One region of the Humibacter soli genome, then DNA from elsewhere that is predicted to be linked to it. Evidence: predicted binding sites of a transcription regulator. Region 1 holds the regulator's gene; each other region holds the start of a gene.
What was found. The regulator LexA, encoded in region 1, represses DNA repair genes until DNA is damaged. The targets are predictions, from matches to a motif close to TCGAACANNTGTTCGA.
Positions count from the first base shown of each region.

Region 2: the regulator LexA is predicted to act here: its motif matches at 1,613-1,628, upstream of ACYVDN_RS00195 (intein-containing Rv2578c family radical SAM protein).
Region 3: the regulator LexA is predicted to act here: its motif matches at 3,386-3,401, upstream of ACYVDN_RS03705 (HNH endonuclease signature motif containing protein).

Region 1 is NZ_BAAGYX010000001.1:502,831-508,749, forward strand. It holds gene metE (5-methyltetrahydropteroyltriglutamate--homocysteine S-methyltransferase) at 1-1,628, shown strand, start outside; gene ACYVDN_RS02260 (AAA family ATPase) at 1,714-2,235, opposite strand; gene lexA (transcriptional repressor LexA) at 2,250-2,969, opposite strand; gene ACYVDN_RS02270 (LysM peptidoglycan-binding domain-containing protein) at 3,202-3,564, shown strand; gene ACYVDN_RS02275 (histidinol-phosphate transaminase) at 3,700-4,779, shown strand; gene hisB (imidazoleglycerol-phosphate dehydratase) at 5,006-5,608, shown strand; gene hisH (imidazole glycerol phosphate synthase subunit HisH) at 5,647-5,919, shown strand, end outside.
Region 2 is NZ_BAAGYX010000001.1:37,122-43,040, reverse strand. It holds gene ACYVDN_RS00195 (intein-containing Rv2578c family radical SAM protein) at 1-1,604, opposite strand, end outside; gene ACYVDN_RS00190 (lamin tail domain-containing protein) at 1,746-4,187, opposite strand; gene ACYVDN_RS00185 (ABC-F family ATP-binding cassette domain-containing protein) at 4,255-5,919, opposite strand, start outside.
Region 3 is NZ_BAAGYX010000001.1:788,791-794,709, forward strand. It holds gene ACYVDN_RS03685 (SufB/SufD family protein) at 1-324, opposite strand, end outside; gene sufB (Fe-S cluster assembly protein SufB) at 327-1,745, opposite strand; gene ACYVDN_RS03695 (carbohydrate ABC transporter permease) at 1,928-2,707, opposite strand; gene ACYVDN_RS03700 (hypothetical protein) at 2,764-3,342, opposite strand; gene ACYVDN_RS03705 (HNH endonuclease signature motif containing protein) at 3,558-4,907, shown strand; gene ACYVDN_RS03710 (COX15/CtaA family protein) at 4,951-5,919, opposite strand, start outside.

The DNA of each region.
Region 1 (5,919 bases):
CCGCGGCGAAGCAGGCATACGACGTGCTCGGATCGGCGGATGCCCGCCCGCAGCTCTTCGTCGCGGCTCCGTACGGCGCCCTCGACGACGCACTGCCCGTGCTGGCGGCTACCAGGGTGGAGGCCATCTCCCTCGATCTCGTGCGGGGAGACGTGCCGACGGCACTGGACGCGGACACAAAGGCGGCGCTGCGTGGCAAGACCGTGGTCGGCGGCGTGATCGACGGGCACAACATCTGGCGCGGCGACCTCGAGTCCGCGTTCGGAAAGCTCGAGTCGCTGCTCGCCCTGTCCCCGAACCTGTCGGCGTCGACCTCGACGTCGCTGCTGCACGTGCCGCACGACGTGGATGACGAGCCGGAGCTCGACGCACGCCTGGCGTCCTGGCTCGCGTTCGCGGACCAGAAGGTCGGTCAGATCGAGGTGCTGGCACGAGGACTCGAAGACGGGCACGAGGCGATCCAGGACGAGCTGGCACAGGCATCCGAAGCCCTCGCGGACCGCCTGGGTGCGCCCGGTGTGCGTGACGGCGCCGTGCGTCAGCGCGCGGCTGCTCTCACCGATGCGGACTTCGCGAGGGGTGCATACGAGGCCAGGCTGAACGCGCAGGATGCCGCACTCGGGCTGCCGACGCTGCCGACGACCACCATCGGCTCGTTCCCGCAGACCGGCGACATCCGCAGGTCGCGCGCGCAGTTCGCGAAGGGTGTCATCACCGAGGCCGAGTACCTCGGGCTCATGCAGGCGGAGATCAAGAGGGTCGTCGACCTGCAGGAAGAGATCGGTATCGATGTCATCGTGCACGGCGAGCCGGAGCGCAACGACATGGTGCAGTACTTCGCCGAGAATCTCGACGGGTTCGCGGTGACGCAGAACGGCTGGGTGCAGTCCTACGGCAGCCGGTGCACGCGTCCTTCCATCCTGTGGGGCGACGTCTCGCGACCGAAGCCGATCACGGTCGACTGGTCCACGTATACGCAGTCGCTCACCCAGAAGCCCGTGAAGGGCATGCTCACCGGTCCCGTCACCATCCTTGCCTGGTCGTTCGTGCGCGACGACCAGCCGCTCGGCGACACGGCGCGGCAGGTCGCCCTCGCTCTCCGCGACGAGATCGCGGACCTCGAGACGGCGGGCATCCGCATCGTGCAGGTCGACGAGCCGGCGCTGCGCGAGCTGCTTCCGCTGAAGAAGAAGGACCAGGCCGACTACCTCGACTGGTCCGTCGGATCGTTCCGGCTCGCGACCAGCGGCGTCGGCGATGCGACACAGATCCACACGCACCTCTGCTACTCGGAGTTCGGTGTCGTGATCGACGCCATCCGCAACCTCGACGCCGACGTGACGAGCATCGAGGCGGCGCGCAGCCGCATGGAGGTCGTCGACGACATCAAGGCCAGCGGATTCGACCACGGCATCGGGCCGGGTGTGTACGACATCCACTCGCCCCGCGTGCCGTCGGTCGCCGAGGTGACCGACCTGATCGACAAGGCACTCTCGGGCATCCCGGAGCGTCAGGTGTGGATCAATCCGGACTGCGGCCTGAAGACCCGTGGCTACGACGAGACCGTGGCATCGCTGAAGAACATCATCGAGGCGACGCGCACGGTGCGTGCGAGGCAGACCGCCTAGTGCCGCACCACCTGAGGCCTTTCCGGGTCTCGTGCTGCAACAGGTGCGGAGCGAGGCCCGGAACAGGACCGTTGAGACGGAGCGGTCAGGATGTCGCGCGCTCCGTGATGCGCTCGGTGACCTCGGCTGGCGAAAGCAGGCCGGTGTCGAGCACCAGGTCGTGCGGGATCGCGGCGTCGTCCAGTGCGGCGTCGAGCTCGGGATGACGTGCGAGGTGCCAGCGGAGCCCATCCGGGTCATCCTCATGACGTCGATGCAAACGTTCAGCGACCAGCGCGGGGTCGGCGATCAGGCGCACGAAGAGGGCGCGGGATGCCCCAAGGGCGTCGGCGTAGCGAGGTATCTCGACGGCGGATTCGATGACGCCAGCAGTGACGATCACCCGTACTCCGTCGGCCCGATAGTTCGCCGCCACGGAGCGGAGATTGCTCAACGCCAGCTCGTTCTGCCACGGATCCTCGGGCAGTGACGGTCGTCGCCGGCGGAGCGCATCGACATCGATGAACGCTGAGACGAATCCGCGCTCGGCCAGTGCGTCTGCCACTGCCTCGGCGACCGTGGTCTTTCCGACGCCGACCGAGCCGTTCAGAAAGATGGCGTCGTACATCCGTCGCGCCGGGATCAGACCGTGCGCAGCACCGCGACCACCTTGCCGACGACCTCGGCGAAGTCGCCGAGGATCGGCTCGTAGGCGGAGTTGCGGGGGAGAAGCCAGGTGTGGCCGTCGCGCTGCCTGAAGACCTTCACCGTCGCCTCGCCGTCGAGCATGGCGGCGACGATGTCGCCGTTCTCCGCCGTCTTCTGTTGCCGAACGACCACCCAGTCGCCGTCGCAGATGGCCGCGTCGATCATCGACTCGCCCTGCACCTTCAGCATGAAGAGCTCGCCGTTGCCGACGAGCTGACGGGGGAGAGGGAAGACCTCTTCGATCTGTTGCTCGGCGGTGATCGGCACCCCGGCGGCGATACGGCCGACGAGCGGCACCATCGTGGCGTCGCCCACCGGAACGGAGGTCTCGAAGTCGGCAGCATCCGATCTGCCCGTTGCCGCCGGCAGGTCGATGAGCACTTCGAGGGCACGGGGACGGTTGGGGTCGCGGCGAAGGTAGCCGCTGAGCTCGAGCTGGTTCAGCTGGTGAGCCACGCTGGAGAGCGAGGCGAGGTTCACGGCATCGCCGATCTCGCGCATGCTCGGCGGATATCCGCGCTTGCTGACGGAGCTCTGGATCACCTCGAGAATGGCGCGCTGCTTCTCGCTGAGGTTCTTGCGGCGGCGCGTGCGCGGCTTCTCCGCGGCGGTGCGCGTCGTGCGCGGGCTTCCGGTGCCCTCGGTCTCGCTCACGTGCTCGTCCTCTCGTTTCACTGCGGTTCGAGCACCTGCTCGCCCGAATGTCGGTGGTGGGTGATTCAGTTCCTACGTGACGATCGAAACTCTATCTGGCAAACGGCCCGAATCGGCCGCTTTGTTCGAGCGTGTTGACGATCAGTCGCACCCAAATACGAACATAGCCTTGAAATACGTCGAAATCGAAGATAGATTCGGAACACGAGTTCGATTCTCAGGAGGAGAAGCCATGACAACCATCGGGGTTGCTATGCATCGCACCGGCATGACGCGAGTGCGCACCCGCCTGACCCGCCGTGGTCGCGTCGTTCTCGCAGCACTCGTCGTGCTGCCCGCCCTGGTCGTCGGAGGTGTCGTCGCCGCGAACAATGCGGCAGAGGCGGGCACGAACTCCTCCTACTCGGCGTCGTTCCGTCACATCACGGTGCAGCCAGGAGACTCGCTCTGGTCGATAGCCCGTCGCATCTCGCCGGCGAGCGATCCGCGCGATGTGATCGGCGCCATCATCGACCTCAACGGGTTGTCCTCCAGCGTCGTGCAGGCTGGTCAGAGGCTGGCCATTCCGCACCAGTACGACAGCACCTCGCACTGACGGTGACGCCCGGTCGACCATGGTGTCGCACGGGCAAGCATGGTAGCGCGTGGGTGGGCATGGCGTAGCCCGTCGGCTTTCGCGTCACCCTTTAGCCGCGTCGGCCCATGGCCGCGTCGCCCCTAGCATTGACGGGTGACTTCGTTCTCCGACCTTCCGATCCGCGACGATCTGCGCGGAAAGACTCCTTACGGCGCGCCGCAGGCTCCTGTGCCGGTGGCGCTGAACGTGAACGAGAACACGCATCCGATCCCCGACGACGTTGTAGCCGACGTACTGGCATCGGTCGCCGAGGCTTTGAAGGAGGCGAACCGGTACCCCGATCGCGAGTTCACGGAACTCCGCGAGTCACTTGCCGGGTACCTGGGCCACGGGCTCGACGCATCGAACATCTGGGCGGCGAACGGATCGAACGAGGTGCTGCAGCAGATCCTGCAGGCCTTCGGGGGACCTGGGCGCACCGCGCTCGGCTTCGCCCCCACCTATTCGATGTATCCGCTCCTCGCATCCGGAACGGGAACGGGCTGGATCGCCGCGGATCGTGACGCAGACTTCGTCGTCACCCAGGAGCACGCGGCACGCGTCGTCTCCGAGAGGCGGCCAGATGTGGTCATCCTGTGCGCTCCCAACAACCCGACGGGCACACCGCTGGGTCTCGATGTCGTCGAGGCCGTGTACGACGCTACCCCGGGCATCGTGGTCGTCGACGAGGCCTACGCGGAGTTCATGCCTCAGGATGCCCCGAGCGCGCTGACTCTGCTGCCCGGTCGCGAGCGACTGATCGTGTCGCGCACCATGAGCAAGGCGTTTGCATTCGCCGGGGTGCGCCTCGGCTACCTCGCCGCCGACCCGGCCGTCGCCGACGCCTTGCGCCTCGTGCGCCTTCCGTACCACCTCTCCGCTCTCACCCAAGCGGCCGCGATCGCCGCACTCCGTCACGCCGGCGAGATGCTCGCGACCGTGCACGACATCGTGGAGCAGCGCGATCGCATCTCGGCGGTGCTCGCCGCGCTCGGGTACACGGTGCACGACTCCGGCAGCAACTTCGTGCTGTTCGGCGGGGTGGATGACCCGCACGCGTTGTTCCTCGCGCTCAAGGAGCGCGGCATCCTCATCCGTGACGTCGGCATTCCGAACCACCTCCGCGTGAGTGCAGGCACAGTGGAGGAGACCGGCATCTTCCTGGACGCGATGGCGGAGCTCGCCCGACCGTGACCCGTCTCGCCCGAGCGTGACCCGTCCCTCCTCTCCTTCGCGAGACTGCGCGTCTGCGCCGAGAATGCGGGTAGCGCCGGCCGCGGTGGCGTGGGCGTGCAGTCTCGAGGAATGGTCGCGGCCGGCATCGCCGATATCGTCGCTGCGCGGCTCACCGGCTCAATCGGGTCGGCTACCGGAGCGAGCTCCCGCAGCGCTCCCCTCAATCGCCGATAAACTCGGTCGCATGAGCAACCGCACCGCCAGCATCCGCCGGGAAACCAGCGAATCGAGCATCGAGCTGTCGCTCGACCTCGACGGAACGGGACGCAGCAGCATCCACACCACTGTGCCGTTCTACGACCACCTGCTGACGGCTTTCGCCAAGCACTCGCTTACCGACCTCACCGTTCGGGCCAAGGGCGACATCGAGATCGACGTGCACCACACGGTCGAGGATGTCGGCATCGTGCTCGGCCAGGCGATCAAGCAGGCGCTCGGTGACAAGAGCGGCATCGCGCGCTTCGGCGATGCGACGGTTCCGCTCGACGAGGCGCTCGTTCACGCCGTCGTCGACATCTCTGGTCGCCCGTACCTCGTGCACACGGGGGAGCCGGCCGGCTTCGAGCACCACCTCATCGGTGGTCACTTCACCGGTTCGATGGTTCGCCACGTCTTCGAGGCGATCGCATTCAACGCCGCGCTGACCGTGCACGTGCGCGTGCTCGGCGGACGCGACCCGCATCACATCGCTGAGGCAGAGTTCAAGGCCTTCGCGCGCGCGTTCCGTCAGGCGAAGGCGCTCGACCCGCAGGTCGAGGGCATCCCGTCGACGAAGGGCGCCCTGTGACCGACGGCGTGACCGACGGCGCTCTCGAGAGCAGTGGGATGACCGGCCGGAAGCCGAACGCACCGTCCGTCGTCGTGCTCGACTACGGGTCGGGCAACGTGCACTCAGCCGCGAAGGCCCTCGAGGCGGTCGGCGCAAGGGTGACGCTCACCGCGGACCGCGGCGCTGCGCAGGACGCCGACGGACTCGTCGTCCCCGGCGTGGGAGCCTTCGAGGCGGTCGTCGACCAGCTGAAGGCCGTACGCGGACACGAGATCATCGACCGTCGTCTCGCGGGCGGCATGCCGGTGCTCGGCATCTGCGTGGGAATG
Region 2 (5,919 bases), 470 kb from region 1:
ATGGACATGGCCAGGTCAACGGGAACGCGTGTGGCGGAATCCGCAATGAGGTCGAGGTCGCGCCGTAGCAGGGTGCCCTTGGTGAGGATGCTGAAGGGCGTTCCTGAGTCGGCGAGCGCCGAGATGATCTGCGGCATGAGCGCATAGCGTCCCTCGGCACGCTGGTACGGATCTGTGTTGGTGCCGAGCGCCACGGGATGTCTGGCCCAGCTCGGCTTGGCCAGTTCCTTGCGCAGCACCTCGGCGACGTTGACCTTCACGATGATCTCGCGGTCGAAGTCGGTCCCCATGTTGAGCTCGAGGTAGCGGTGCGTCGGGCGGGCGAAGCAGTTGTGGCTCACAACGCCGTTCGCGATGAAGTCGCCTGTCTCCGTCGTGATGTCGATCATGTCGAGATCGACGCCGAGATCTTCGATGGATGTCACGCGCAGGTCGGCATCGGATGTGATCGCAAGGCCGGCGAATTGCACCTTCCTCGAGATCGCTGGTACCACCAGATCGAAGAAACGGGAGCGCATCGCCAGCCCGCCCGTGACCCGTATACACACGACGCCGTTGTCGCGAGGGGCTTCCCGGACATACGTGATTCCGAATCGTTCGAGCGCCGTTTCGATGTGGGCAAGTATCGGCTCAGACTTGTTCGAGATACGCAGCACACCGCGCGAGCAGCTTCCCTCGGCATCGAAGACCCCAGCGAGGTAACCGCGACTCCACTCATCGCCCGCATCAGCGGGCCAGTCGATCAGAGCGCTGATCGCATCGAAGCTCCCCTGCCTGTTGCAGTGAATCGCCGCCATCTGCCGCCGCGTGGTCGTGGCGACAGCAAATGGTCGAGTAGTTGTACCGATGCCTTCCCGTGAGAGGTACTCGCGTGATCTGTCGAGCGCTTCGTCATCCGCCCGCGCGAGACGGAAGTACCGCACACGGTTGATCGTTCCGCTCCTTCGCACGTAGTCCCTGGCGATCATCCTGCCGTCACCGCGGATCATCCCGGTGAGGTATCCGCGGCGATACGCGCTGCTGTCCACATCGCCAACGCGAGCCGCCGACGCGCCTCCCATGCCGAAGCCCATGAGCGAATTGTTCGTGGTCAGATAGGGACGCCGGTGACGCCCAACCATCGAACCTGTGACGTGCTTCCACCCGCGTTCGGTCAGGAATCGGTGGTCGCCGCTCGCCACGATCTCTGTTCCGTCTGCAAGAGTCACCCGATGGGCTCGTTTGTGCGTATTCCAACGAGCGAGCACGCGAGACGAGGTGTAACGACGATGTCCGCCAGCCTGCCGAGTTCCCATCACGAGATCACCGACGCGCACCGACGCCAGTGGCTTTTGCCGGCCATCAGCCATGAGGATCAGGGTGTCCGGTGTCAGGCAGTAGGCACAGGCATGACTGCAGCCCCTATAGGGGTTGATGGTCCAGCCGAAGGGAAGGGCTCCGCCGCCACCTGGCACCTTGTTCAACGCTGATTTTGCGAGCACCTCGTGGAACGTGACACCCGCGAACTCAGGCGTGCGAACGGAGCGGACGAGGTTGTTCAGCTTGGCGAGGCCGGGCAGGGCATCCGCCTGCTCCACCGAGATCTCCTGACCGCTCCACCTCATGTCCTCATTCGAACATTTTTTCTAGTGATCGTCAAACACCAGTTAGTATTCATCGTCGACATGTCCACAGTGACATCCATGAAACAGCATCGCGGCCCTGCCCGCCGAAGCGAGAGGGCCGCGATGTGTTCGCGTTATCGGCTAGGCGTCGTTGCGACGAGCCCGCAGACGACGGGCCAGCATCAGGCCGGCGCCGAGCAGCAGCAGAGGTGCGGCGATCGCGACCCACGGCAGCGAGTCGGAACCCGTCGAGGCGAGGCTGTCATCGCTCGTCGTGCTTCCGCTCGTCGTGCCGCCCGCGGGGTCGCCAGAGCCAGCTGCAGCTGACGCCGCCGTCACGGTCACACCGGTGCTCGCGACCACCGTGGCCGGGTCGGCCGCCGTCGCGACGATGAGCGTGTGCGCACCGGGTGTCGTGTCGGCGGGAACCGTCGCGGTCAGCGTCAGGTTGCCGTCGGCGTCGGCCGCCGCGCCACCGATCGTGACCGGGTCGGAGTGCAGGATGACCGAGTACGTCGTTCCGGCATCCAACCCCGTCGCATCGATGGTGATCGTCCCGCCGGCCTGAACCGTGGACGGCGTCGCGGTCACGCTCGAGGTCGTCCCCGCAGGCGTACCCGGTCCCTGCGACCCGAGGTTCAGATCGCAGTCGATCGTGCCCGCCCACAGCGAGTGGCCGCCGTTGTTACCGTCGTCCGACCGGATGACACCCTTCTGTCCGTCGACGCAGGTCGTGTTCGGCTCGAGCGCGAAGCCCTCCAGGTTGTAGTCCGGGAGCCCGGTCGGCCGGTTGTAGATCTTGTCGACCGCGAAGGATCCGGTGTCATTGATCTTCAGCAACGTGGTGGAGCCGGCCGAGGTGTTGTCGGCGACCGCCCAGACACGCTGGGCGTCGGGGTCCCACTGAGTGTCGGCGATCGCCGGCATGCCGGTGTCGATCGCTGCGATGCGGTGGAACGTGCCGTCGCTGTTCAGGGCGTAGGCGTACAGGTGACCATTCTTCTCCAGTGCGAGGAAGTACAGCCCGTCGCCGTGCCCCGGGTAATCGGCGGGGTCATAGGCCTTGTGGGTGCTCTGGTCGACGAAGCCGTTCGTCGTGAGGTACGAGTCGGGCACCCAGGTGATCCCCTCGAATCCGAGGTTCGAGTCGGCACTGCCCGAGATGTCGATCGCGTCGGCGAGGTCGCCGGTCAGGACCCACTGCGTGGTCGGGTGCAGCACGACGCCCTGCTCGTTCGGGTCGACGCGCAGCACACTGTCGAGCGGAACGCCGCTCGCGGTGTTGTCGCGCTCGGTCGTCACGTAGAGGTAGCCATCCGGTCCGACGCTGATGCCCTCGGCATCCGGCTGCCCGCTGCCGCTCGGGAACACGATGTCCTTGCCGCTGCTCCAACCGTTGGTGGCGTCGGGGACCCACAGGTCGCCATCCTTCACGAGGCGGTAGATGTGGCTCTTGTTCTTCGCCGCCCACATCACGTTCGGGGTCGCCGGGTCGATGTCGAGGCCCGAGACGTCCTGACCGGAGAGCGGAGTCACGAACTCGCACTCGTTGTCAGCGACCTTCCAGTCCTGGCTGCCCGGCCACACGACGCCGCCGGGGATCGCTGGGCCGCTGCCGCTGGGAGCCTCGGTCTGGCAGGGGACCTGACCGCCGTTGTCCGGAGTGCTCGGCGGAATGATCTCGCCTGCGCATGCCGTGGCGTTGGACTCGCCGAAGCTGGACGTCGCGGTGTGAACGAAGGTGTCGGTGGCGTCGAGGCAGCTCGACCAGGTGCCGGGCTCCGCGTCGTTGTTTCCCCAGCTCACCTGGTCGACGAGTGTCGTGCCATCCGCGAGGTAGAGCCTGACGGCGTCGCCGCCGGCGCTGAGACCCTGGTTGGAGGCGAGCACGAGGTAGCCGTGTGCTGGGACGGTCGTGCCGTTGGGAGCATCGATCGGACCGGGCGTGTGCCCGCTGTCGGTCTGAGTCCACGTGGAGACGTCGATGTCGCTGTCTCCCGTATTCACCAGCTCGTAGTTGTCACTGTCGGAGCTGACCTCGTTGATCTTCACCGCCTGATACGAGATGTCGCCACCGGGGTTGCCGTCACCGGGGTTGCCGTCCCCGGGAGTGCTGGGATCAGGGTTGAGCTCATTCGGCGACGGTGCAGCCTGCTGCACGAAGTCGCCGGTGCCGTTCGGAATCCTGCCGTACGAGTCGAGGTGGAAGTCTCCCCACTCATAGGAGTCGGCCAGCGTTGTGCCGTCGGGCTCATACAGGCTCAGCAGGTCACTCTTCTTGAGTTTGAAGTCAGCGTCGTCCTCCAAGAAGACGGCACCGGGCTGGATGACCGTTCCGGAGGGAACCGTGTATGTGACCGCATTCTCTCGGCCGGTCAGCACATAGCCGGAGGCGTCGAAGGCATCCGCGCTGGTGTTGATGAGTTCGACCCAGTCGGGGGTTCCGTTGGTCTCGATCTCATTGATGCGGAGCGGGCTGGTGCTCTCGGTGGCCGATGCGGCTGCCGGGACGGCGAGTAACCCGGCGAGCACAAGGGCCGGGCCTGCTGTGAGGGCGAGTAAACCTGAGAATCTTTTCAGCACGCGCCCACCGTGGCGGCACCGGGCGAACGGTGGCCGACACGATGGGAACGGGAAGGTTAACGGACGCTCAGGGCAACCGCAGTTCGTCTCCTGACCACCTGCGACGCAGCCAGCGATCGTGGCTGGCGACCACCACCGCTCCCGGGTAGCCGCCGAGGGCATCCTCCAGCTCGCCCGCGAGCGACAACGAGAGGTGGTTCGTCGGCTCGTCGAGCAGGAACACGTGCGGTGGCTTCGCGATGATCAGCGCCAGTGCGAACCTGCGCTGCTGGCCCACCGAGAGCGAGCCGACCGGACGATCGAGGTCGCGCGGTGCCAGCAGACCCAGCGAGGTCAGCGGGAGCTGTTCGGCCCTCCGCTCCCCCATCGCCGACACGTAGAGCGACCGGGGTGTCGCCGTGGGATCGGCGAACCGCACGTCTTGTTCCAGCAGCCCGACCCGGAGCGCCTTGCGTCGAGCAACAGTTCCATCATCCGGCGCGAGGGTGCCCGCCAGCAGCCCGAGCAGCGTGGACTTTCCCGCGCCGTTCCGACCGGTGACCAGCAGCCGCGAGTCGGGTTCGACCCGCAGGCGATCGACGTGCAGCCGGCCGTCGACTCGGGCATCCGTCACCTGCACCAGCGTGCCTGCCGACTCCTCGAGGGCGTGCGATCCGCTCGGGATGCCCGCAAAGCTCAGCAGCGCAAGCGGCTTGCGCACCTGGTCGCGTTCGAGCTCGTCGAGTCTGCCCTTGGCGTTGCGCACCCGACGCGCTATCCCGGCGTCGACACGCTGCCCCTTGAAGACCCCGATGAACTTGTCGTTGTCGCGCGGAGCCCTCGTGCCGTGCGCGGAGAGACCGCGCGCCGTGACCGAGACCGAGTGCCGTAGCGCACCCAGCTCGTCCTGCTCGTCGCGGTACTGCCGCTCCCAGCGCTCACGCTCCGCCGCCTTGTGCGCGAGGTAGGCACTGAACGCGCCCTCGCCGGTGGATGGCGCGCCGAACACCGTCGCACCGTTGCCGGAAGCCTGAACGCCACGCTGCCCCTGACCGTCGCCGTGGGCGCCCGCGGCGAGCGCCGATCGCGACGGATCGAGGTCGACCAGCGCTGTGGCGACGGAGTCGAGGAACGCGCGATCGTGGCTGGCGAACAGCACAGGGCCGTCCCATCCGGCCAACTGGCGCTGCAGGAACTCCACAGCGTCGTCATCCAGGTGATTCGTCGGCTCGTCGAGCAGCAGCGCGTCCGGGCGCCGCAACAGCAGGGCCGCCATCGCGAACCTGCTGCGCTGGCCGCCGGAGACCTCGCCGAGCGTGCGATCGAGCGGGATGCCCGACACGCCGAGCCCCGCGAGCACACGGTCGCGCCGGGAGTCCACGGACCAGACATCCGCCCGTTCCGCGGCCGCGAGAGCAGCGTCGTAGCGTGCGGATGCCTGCTCGAGGTCCTGAGCATCGGATGCCTCGCCGAGAGCGATCCCGGCGGCGTCGAGTTCGCGCTCGATCGCGCGCACCTCGGCGAGCGCGTGCTCGACGAGCGAGCCGAGCGTGTCTCCGGGGGCGAAGCGCACCTCTTGCCAGAGGAATCCGGTGCGGGCGGGACGTGAGATCGCGCCCTGATCCGGCTGCTCCGCGCCAGCGATGATGCGCATCAGCGTCGACTTGCCGACGCCGTTCTCGCCGATCAGTCCGACGCGGGCGCCGGGTGGGACTGCGAGTGAGACATCCGTCAGCACGCTGCGTACGCCGTA
Region 3 (5,919 bases), 290 kb from region 1:
GGTCACCGTGACGAGGAGCGCCTCGTCGAACGAGCTCCAGGCGTTCGCTGAAGCCTTCTCCTCAGGGGTGCCCGCCGTGCCGATGAGTGCGTGGTCGCGACCGATCCACTCGGTCGTCACCCCGCCATCCGTCGTCAGCTCGGTGTCGTAACGGGAGCCGTCGAGACCGGGCTCGAAAAGCTGTGCGATGCGGGCGACGGGGGTGTACCGCCAGGTCGCCTCACGACCGGTGACCGCGCCGAAGTCTGCGACGTCTGTCGACGCGAAGCGCTCCGAGCGGGTCTGGACCGGGATGAACGTTGGTTCTGTCTCGGTGATGGTCATGCCTAACCGACACTGCCTTCCATGCCCATCTCGATGAGCTTGTTGAGTTCGAGCGCGTATTCCATCGGCAGCTCGCGTGCGATCGGCTCGATGAAGCCACGCACGATCATGGCCATGGCCTCGTCTTCCGGCATGCCGCGGCTCATCAGGTAGAAGAGCTGCTCCTCACTGACGCGGGAGACGGTCGCCTCGTGGCCGAGCTGCACGTCGTCGACACGGATGTCGATCGCAGGATAGGTGTCGCTGCGCGAGATGGTGTCGACCAGCAGCGCGTCGCAACGCACCGTGTTCGCCGCGTGGTGGGCATCCTTCTCCACCCGCACCTCACCGCGGTAGCCTGCACGGCCGCCACCGCGCGCGATCGACTTGGAGACGATCGAGGACTGCGTGTACGGAGCGAGGTGGATCATCTTCGCGCCGGCGTCCTGATGCTGACCGGGACCGGCGAAGGCGACGGAGAGCGTCTCGCCCTTCGCGTGCTCCCCCGCGAGGAAGATCGACGGATACTTCATCGTCACCTTGGAGCCGATGTTGCCGTCGATCCACTCCATGGTCGCGCCCTCGTGGGCGATGGCACGCTTGGTGACGAGGTTGTAGACGTTGTTCGACCAGTTCTGGATCGTCGTGTAGCGCACGCGGGCGCCCTTCTTCACGATGATCTCGACGACTGCGGAGTGCAGCGAGTCCGACTTGTAGATCGGGGCGGTACAGCCCTCGATGTAGTGCACGTAGGCGTCTTCGTCGGCGATGATGAGCGTTCGCTCGAACTGGCCCATGTTCTCGGTGTTGATGCGGAAGTAGGCCTGCAGCGGAATCTCGACGTGCACGCCCTTCGGCACGTAGACGAACGACCCGCCGGACCAGACAGCCGTGTTGAGCGCCGCGAACTTGTTGTCACCTGCGGGGATGACCGTGCCGAAGTACTCCTCGAAGAACTCGGGGTGCTCGCGAAGTGCGGTGTCGGTGTCCATGAAGATGACACCCTGCGCCTCGAGGTCCTCGCGGATCTGGTGGTAGACCACCTCGGACTCGTACTGTGCGGCGACGCCGCCGACGAGGCGCTGGCGCTCCGCCTCGGGGATGCCGAGCTTCTCGTACGTGTTCTTGATGTCCTCCGGCAGGTCATCCCAGGTCTGGGCCTGCTTCTCGGTCGAACGCACGAAGTACTTGATGTTGTCGAAGTCGATCTCGGAGAGATCGGCGCCCCAGGTGGGCATGGGCTTGCGTTGGAACATCGACAGCGCCTTGAGACGACGCTGGAGCATCCATTCCGGCTCGTTCTTGAGACCGGAGATATCGCGCACCACCTCGTCGGATAGTCCGCGCCGGGCGCTGGCCCCTGCTGCGTCTGAATCGGCCCAGCCGAACTCGTACTGGCCGAGGCCGGCGAGTTCTGGACGGTCGATGAGAACGTCTGACATTGTGAACACCTCGTTTTTCTTGCCGCCCGTGACCGGCTTCAGACCGGCTCCGAGCCTCGAATCGTGTCATCGCGGGTCGATGACACCGAGGCCAGATTGTGCGGATGGCTTGCGAGTGCCGACGATGCACTCCTGAACCCTGCAATTGTATAGGGCCGGGCGCGACAAAGGTGGATGCGGGCTCAACGATCGCTCAGCGCACCGGCGATTCCGCCGAGCGAGAAATACCGGTGCAACAGGCCGAAGAGCAGCAACGGTGGCAGCACGATCACGAGGATGAGCCCAGGAGTGCGTGCCGCCTGCAGGCCGATCGGGAGCGTGTACAGGTTGTTGCTCTTGATGAACACGGTGGCGACGAGGTAGTCGTTCCAGGTGAGCAGGAAGCAGTAGATCGCCGTCGAGATGATCCCCGGCCAGCAGCCAGGCAGCACGATGCGCACGAAGCCGCCCAGCACGGAGCATCCATCGAGCCACGCCGACTCCTCGAGCCTGACCGGGATGGTGTCGATGTACGCGGTGAGCATCCAGACGGCGACGGCGACCGCGAGGCCGATGTAGATGAGCGTCAGGCCGCCGAGCGAGTCGACGAGACCCGCGCCTGCGAACAGCACGAACAGCGGGATGACCAGCACGATGACCGGCAGCGACTGCACGACGAACAGCACGACCGAGTAGCCGGAGATGAGCCGGCCGCGTGCACGTGAGATGGCGTAGGCGGCCGGAGCGGCGATCGCGATGGCGACGACGGTGGTCGACGTTGCGACCAGCAGGCTGTTGCCCAGCCAGGTGAGCGCGGGCGTGTTCTGGAACGTCGCGATGAGCCCCGCGAGCGGTCCCCCTGGCGCTCCGGGGTATGCGGGCCGGAACGCGGCCGCGATCGTCGGCCAGAGCGGCACCGTGACGAGGGCGCAGATCAGGATGAGCGCGAGCGTCCTCGCTGCGGTGCCGATGCTGGTGCTCATCGGGGTCCACTCTGTCAGCGGGCCGGCGCGACGCCAAAACGGCGGGGTGCGGGCGTCTAGGTGAGGGTGCTTCCAGGACGCGAATGCCTGAGCAGGTTGTCTCGACGCGCCAGTGCTTCGGGCGAGTTCAGATCGTCCGCGCCGCGGCTCCCACCCGAACTTGCGAAGACTCCACGTTTGACCGGAACGCGATCCGAATCGCGGACCTCCGGCGGCACGTCGGTGGGCCACGCCTCGATCGCGTATCGCTCACCGTCCGGATGGTCGACCACGAGATCCCAGATGGCGTCATCACGGGTTCGATGGATACGGATGCGTACCCACCCCGGCCGAATCTCGTAGGTGTCGCCCAGATCGGCAGGTCCGTTTACCCTCAACCTTCCGCTCGGCACGTTGAGGGTTGCTTCCCCGGTCTCATCCCATTCGCCCACGACATCGTCGATCGGAGGCCCGTCGAGGACGATGACGGGAATCTCTAGTTCGCCGAGGGCAATGCCGGTGAAGACCCTCAGCTCTCGCTCGCGCGACCCGAGGAACCAGTTCGCTCCGTCCGGCTCTACGGCGGCGTAATTCGGTGTCGGGTCGTCTGCGTCGACGACCGAGAAGAAATGCCATTCGACGAAGACGGTGCCCACGCTCGAAGCATAGGTCGGCCGTGCCCGGCGATGCATCTTGAGCTCGAACAGATCATCGATTCGAATCGTCCACGGTGTCGATAACTGTCGAAGAAATGTCGGTGGCTGCTGGCAGGATCGGAGACATGAACAGCCCGCTATCCCATCTGTCGAGAGACTTCGACGCGGTGTGCGCGGTGTGGTCCGCGGCCACCGGTATTCGAGGGGCGGCGGGTATGAACGATCCTGGTGAGCCGTATGCAGCAGCCGTCGTCGCGGGGATGTCAGATGGCGAGTTGCTCGCAACGACGGATACGTTGGCCCGACTCGTGCGCGATGCGCAGGCGTTGCTCGCGCGGGTGGCAGCTGAGGTGGCCAAGCGCTCCCCCGTTGAACTCGGACGTGACGGGCTCGCGAAGAAGCGCGGATTCATGAACCCGGCTCAGCTGATCGCAGCCTCGACAGGCGGCCGGGCGTCCGAAGCGGCTCGACTGATCACCGTCGGCACCGAGACGTCGCCACGACGAGGGCTGACCGGCGAACAGCTTCCGGCGCAGCATCCTCACGTGGCGGCAGCACTGGCTGCCGGGGTCATCAGTATCGACGCGGCGGCGGCGATCACGACAATGCTTCGCAGGGTTGCGCCACGCGCCGACTCGGCGCACGCCGATCGCATCGAGAAGGTACTCGCAGAGCGCGCAGCCGAACTACCCTTCGATCTTCTGCTTCGTATCATCCGAGAAGCCGAAGCTCGACTCGACCAGGATGGCGTCGAACCACGCGAGGCCGAGCAACGGGCGGACCGCTCGCTGACCATCCGCAACGATGTGAACGGCATGATCCGTCTGATCGCCAGGCTCGATCCCGCGACCGCAGCGCCGGTGAGGGCGGCGATCGAGGCGATCGTGACCCACGACATTCGTGCGGCGCGGAAGCGTGTCGACGAGCCCGACGGCGCAGCGATCGACAGCTCCGTGATCGACGGCTCCGTGATCGATGACGCCCGAAGCATGCCGCAGATGCAGGCAGACGCATTGGCGATGATCGCGAGGCACGCCCTCGGGTGTGAGCGGGTACCGACGACAGGTTCGACCGCGATGGTGGTGCGGGTGGATCTCTCCGCTCTGACGGAGGGTCTCGGTCACGGCACCGTCGACGGTCTCGATCACCCCCTCTCAGCGGGAACGATCCGTCGCCTGGCCGCTTCGGCCGACATCATCCCCGCAGTCTTGGGTACCGAGAGCCTTCCGCTCGACCTCGGGCGGACTGCGCGTGGGTTCAGCGTGGCGCAACGCATCGCGCTGTCCGAGCGAGACGGCGGATGCGCGTGCTGTGGCCTTTCGGTCGCGTACACCGAAGCGCACCACATCAAGTGGTGGATGCGTGATGCGGGGCCGACAGATCTGAACAACGGGGTGCTGCTGTGTCCACCGTGCCATGCACGGATACATCAAGACGACTGGGCTATCCGCGTGGTCGATGGCGAAGTCTGGTTCATCCCGCCACCCGACGTCGATGCGTCACGAACGCCCCGCCTCGGTGGTCGGGCTCGGTTCGAGCTGCCGAAGGCCCTACATGCTGCATGAAGAACGGAGACCAGCGGATCGGCTTGGGGTGGATCAGCCGAGCTCAGCTGGCGCGTCCCGCCAGCGACTCGGACGAGGGCGCCGACGCACGAGATGCCGATGACTCAGCATTGGCCGGCGTGGTGTGCACGCTCGGGAAGAGCCCGGGATTCACGTCGAGCAGCACCCGAAGCACACCGACCCAGACGAGTGCGGCGAGCAGCAGGTGGATGGCCACGAGCAGCTCGGGCAACGCGGTGAGCGCCTGCACGGTCCCGACGATGCCCTGCACGAGCACGACTCCGAGGAACACGAGAGTGCGCATGAGCGGCAGCGTCGCACGCGACCGCCACAGCACGACGACGAGGGCGATCGCCACGACGAGGGTCGCGACACCGAGCGTCGCGTGCACGACGGTGATGTCGATCCAGTCGAAGCCCATGCGCGGCACATCCGCCGAATCACCGGAGTGCGGCCCCGACCCGGAGACCAGCGTGCCGGCAACGATGAGAACGGCTGTGAGGGACGCGAGCGTCCAGCTCAGAGCCCTTGCAGCCTTCGTGATGCGCGCGAGGGACTCGGCGGTGACCGCCTTCTCGTGCACACGGTGCCAGGTCAGCGTCGACGTGGTGAGCAGGGCCATCGCCATCAGGAAGTGGAAGGCGACGACATACGGGTTCAGCCCCGTCCACACGCTGATTCCACCCGCGATCGCGTTGGCGACGACGAGCCAGAACTGCGACCAGGCAAGACGCGTGATGCTGCGAACACGCGGCTTCTGCAGACGCGCGGCGATGATCACCCATGCGACCGCAAGGCACAGGACGGTCGTGAGCATGCGGTTCGAGAACTCGATGACAGCGTGGACCCCGAGGGCGGGCGTCGGTGCGAGGGAGCTGGCATCGCAGGTGGGCCAGGTGGGGCATCCGAGTCCTGAGCCCGTCACGCGCACGATGCCGCCGCCGAGCACGATCAGGATGCTCACGATGAGCGATGCCGTCGTCGCCCATCGCAGGGAACGCGGCGAAAGGGT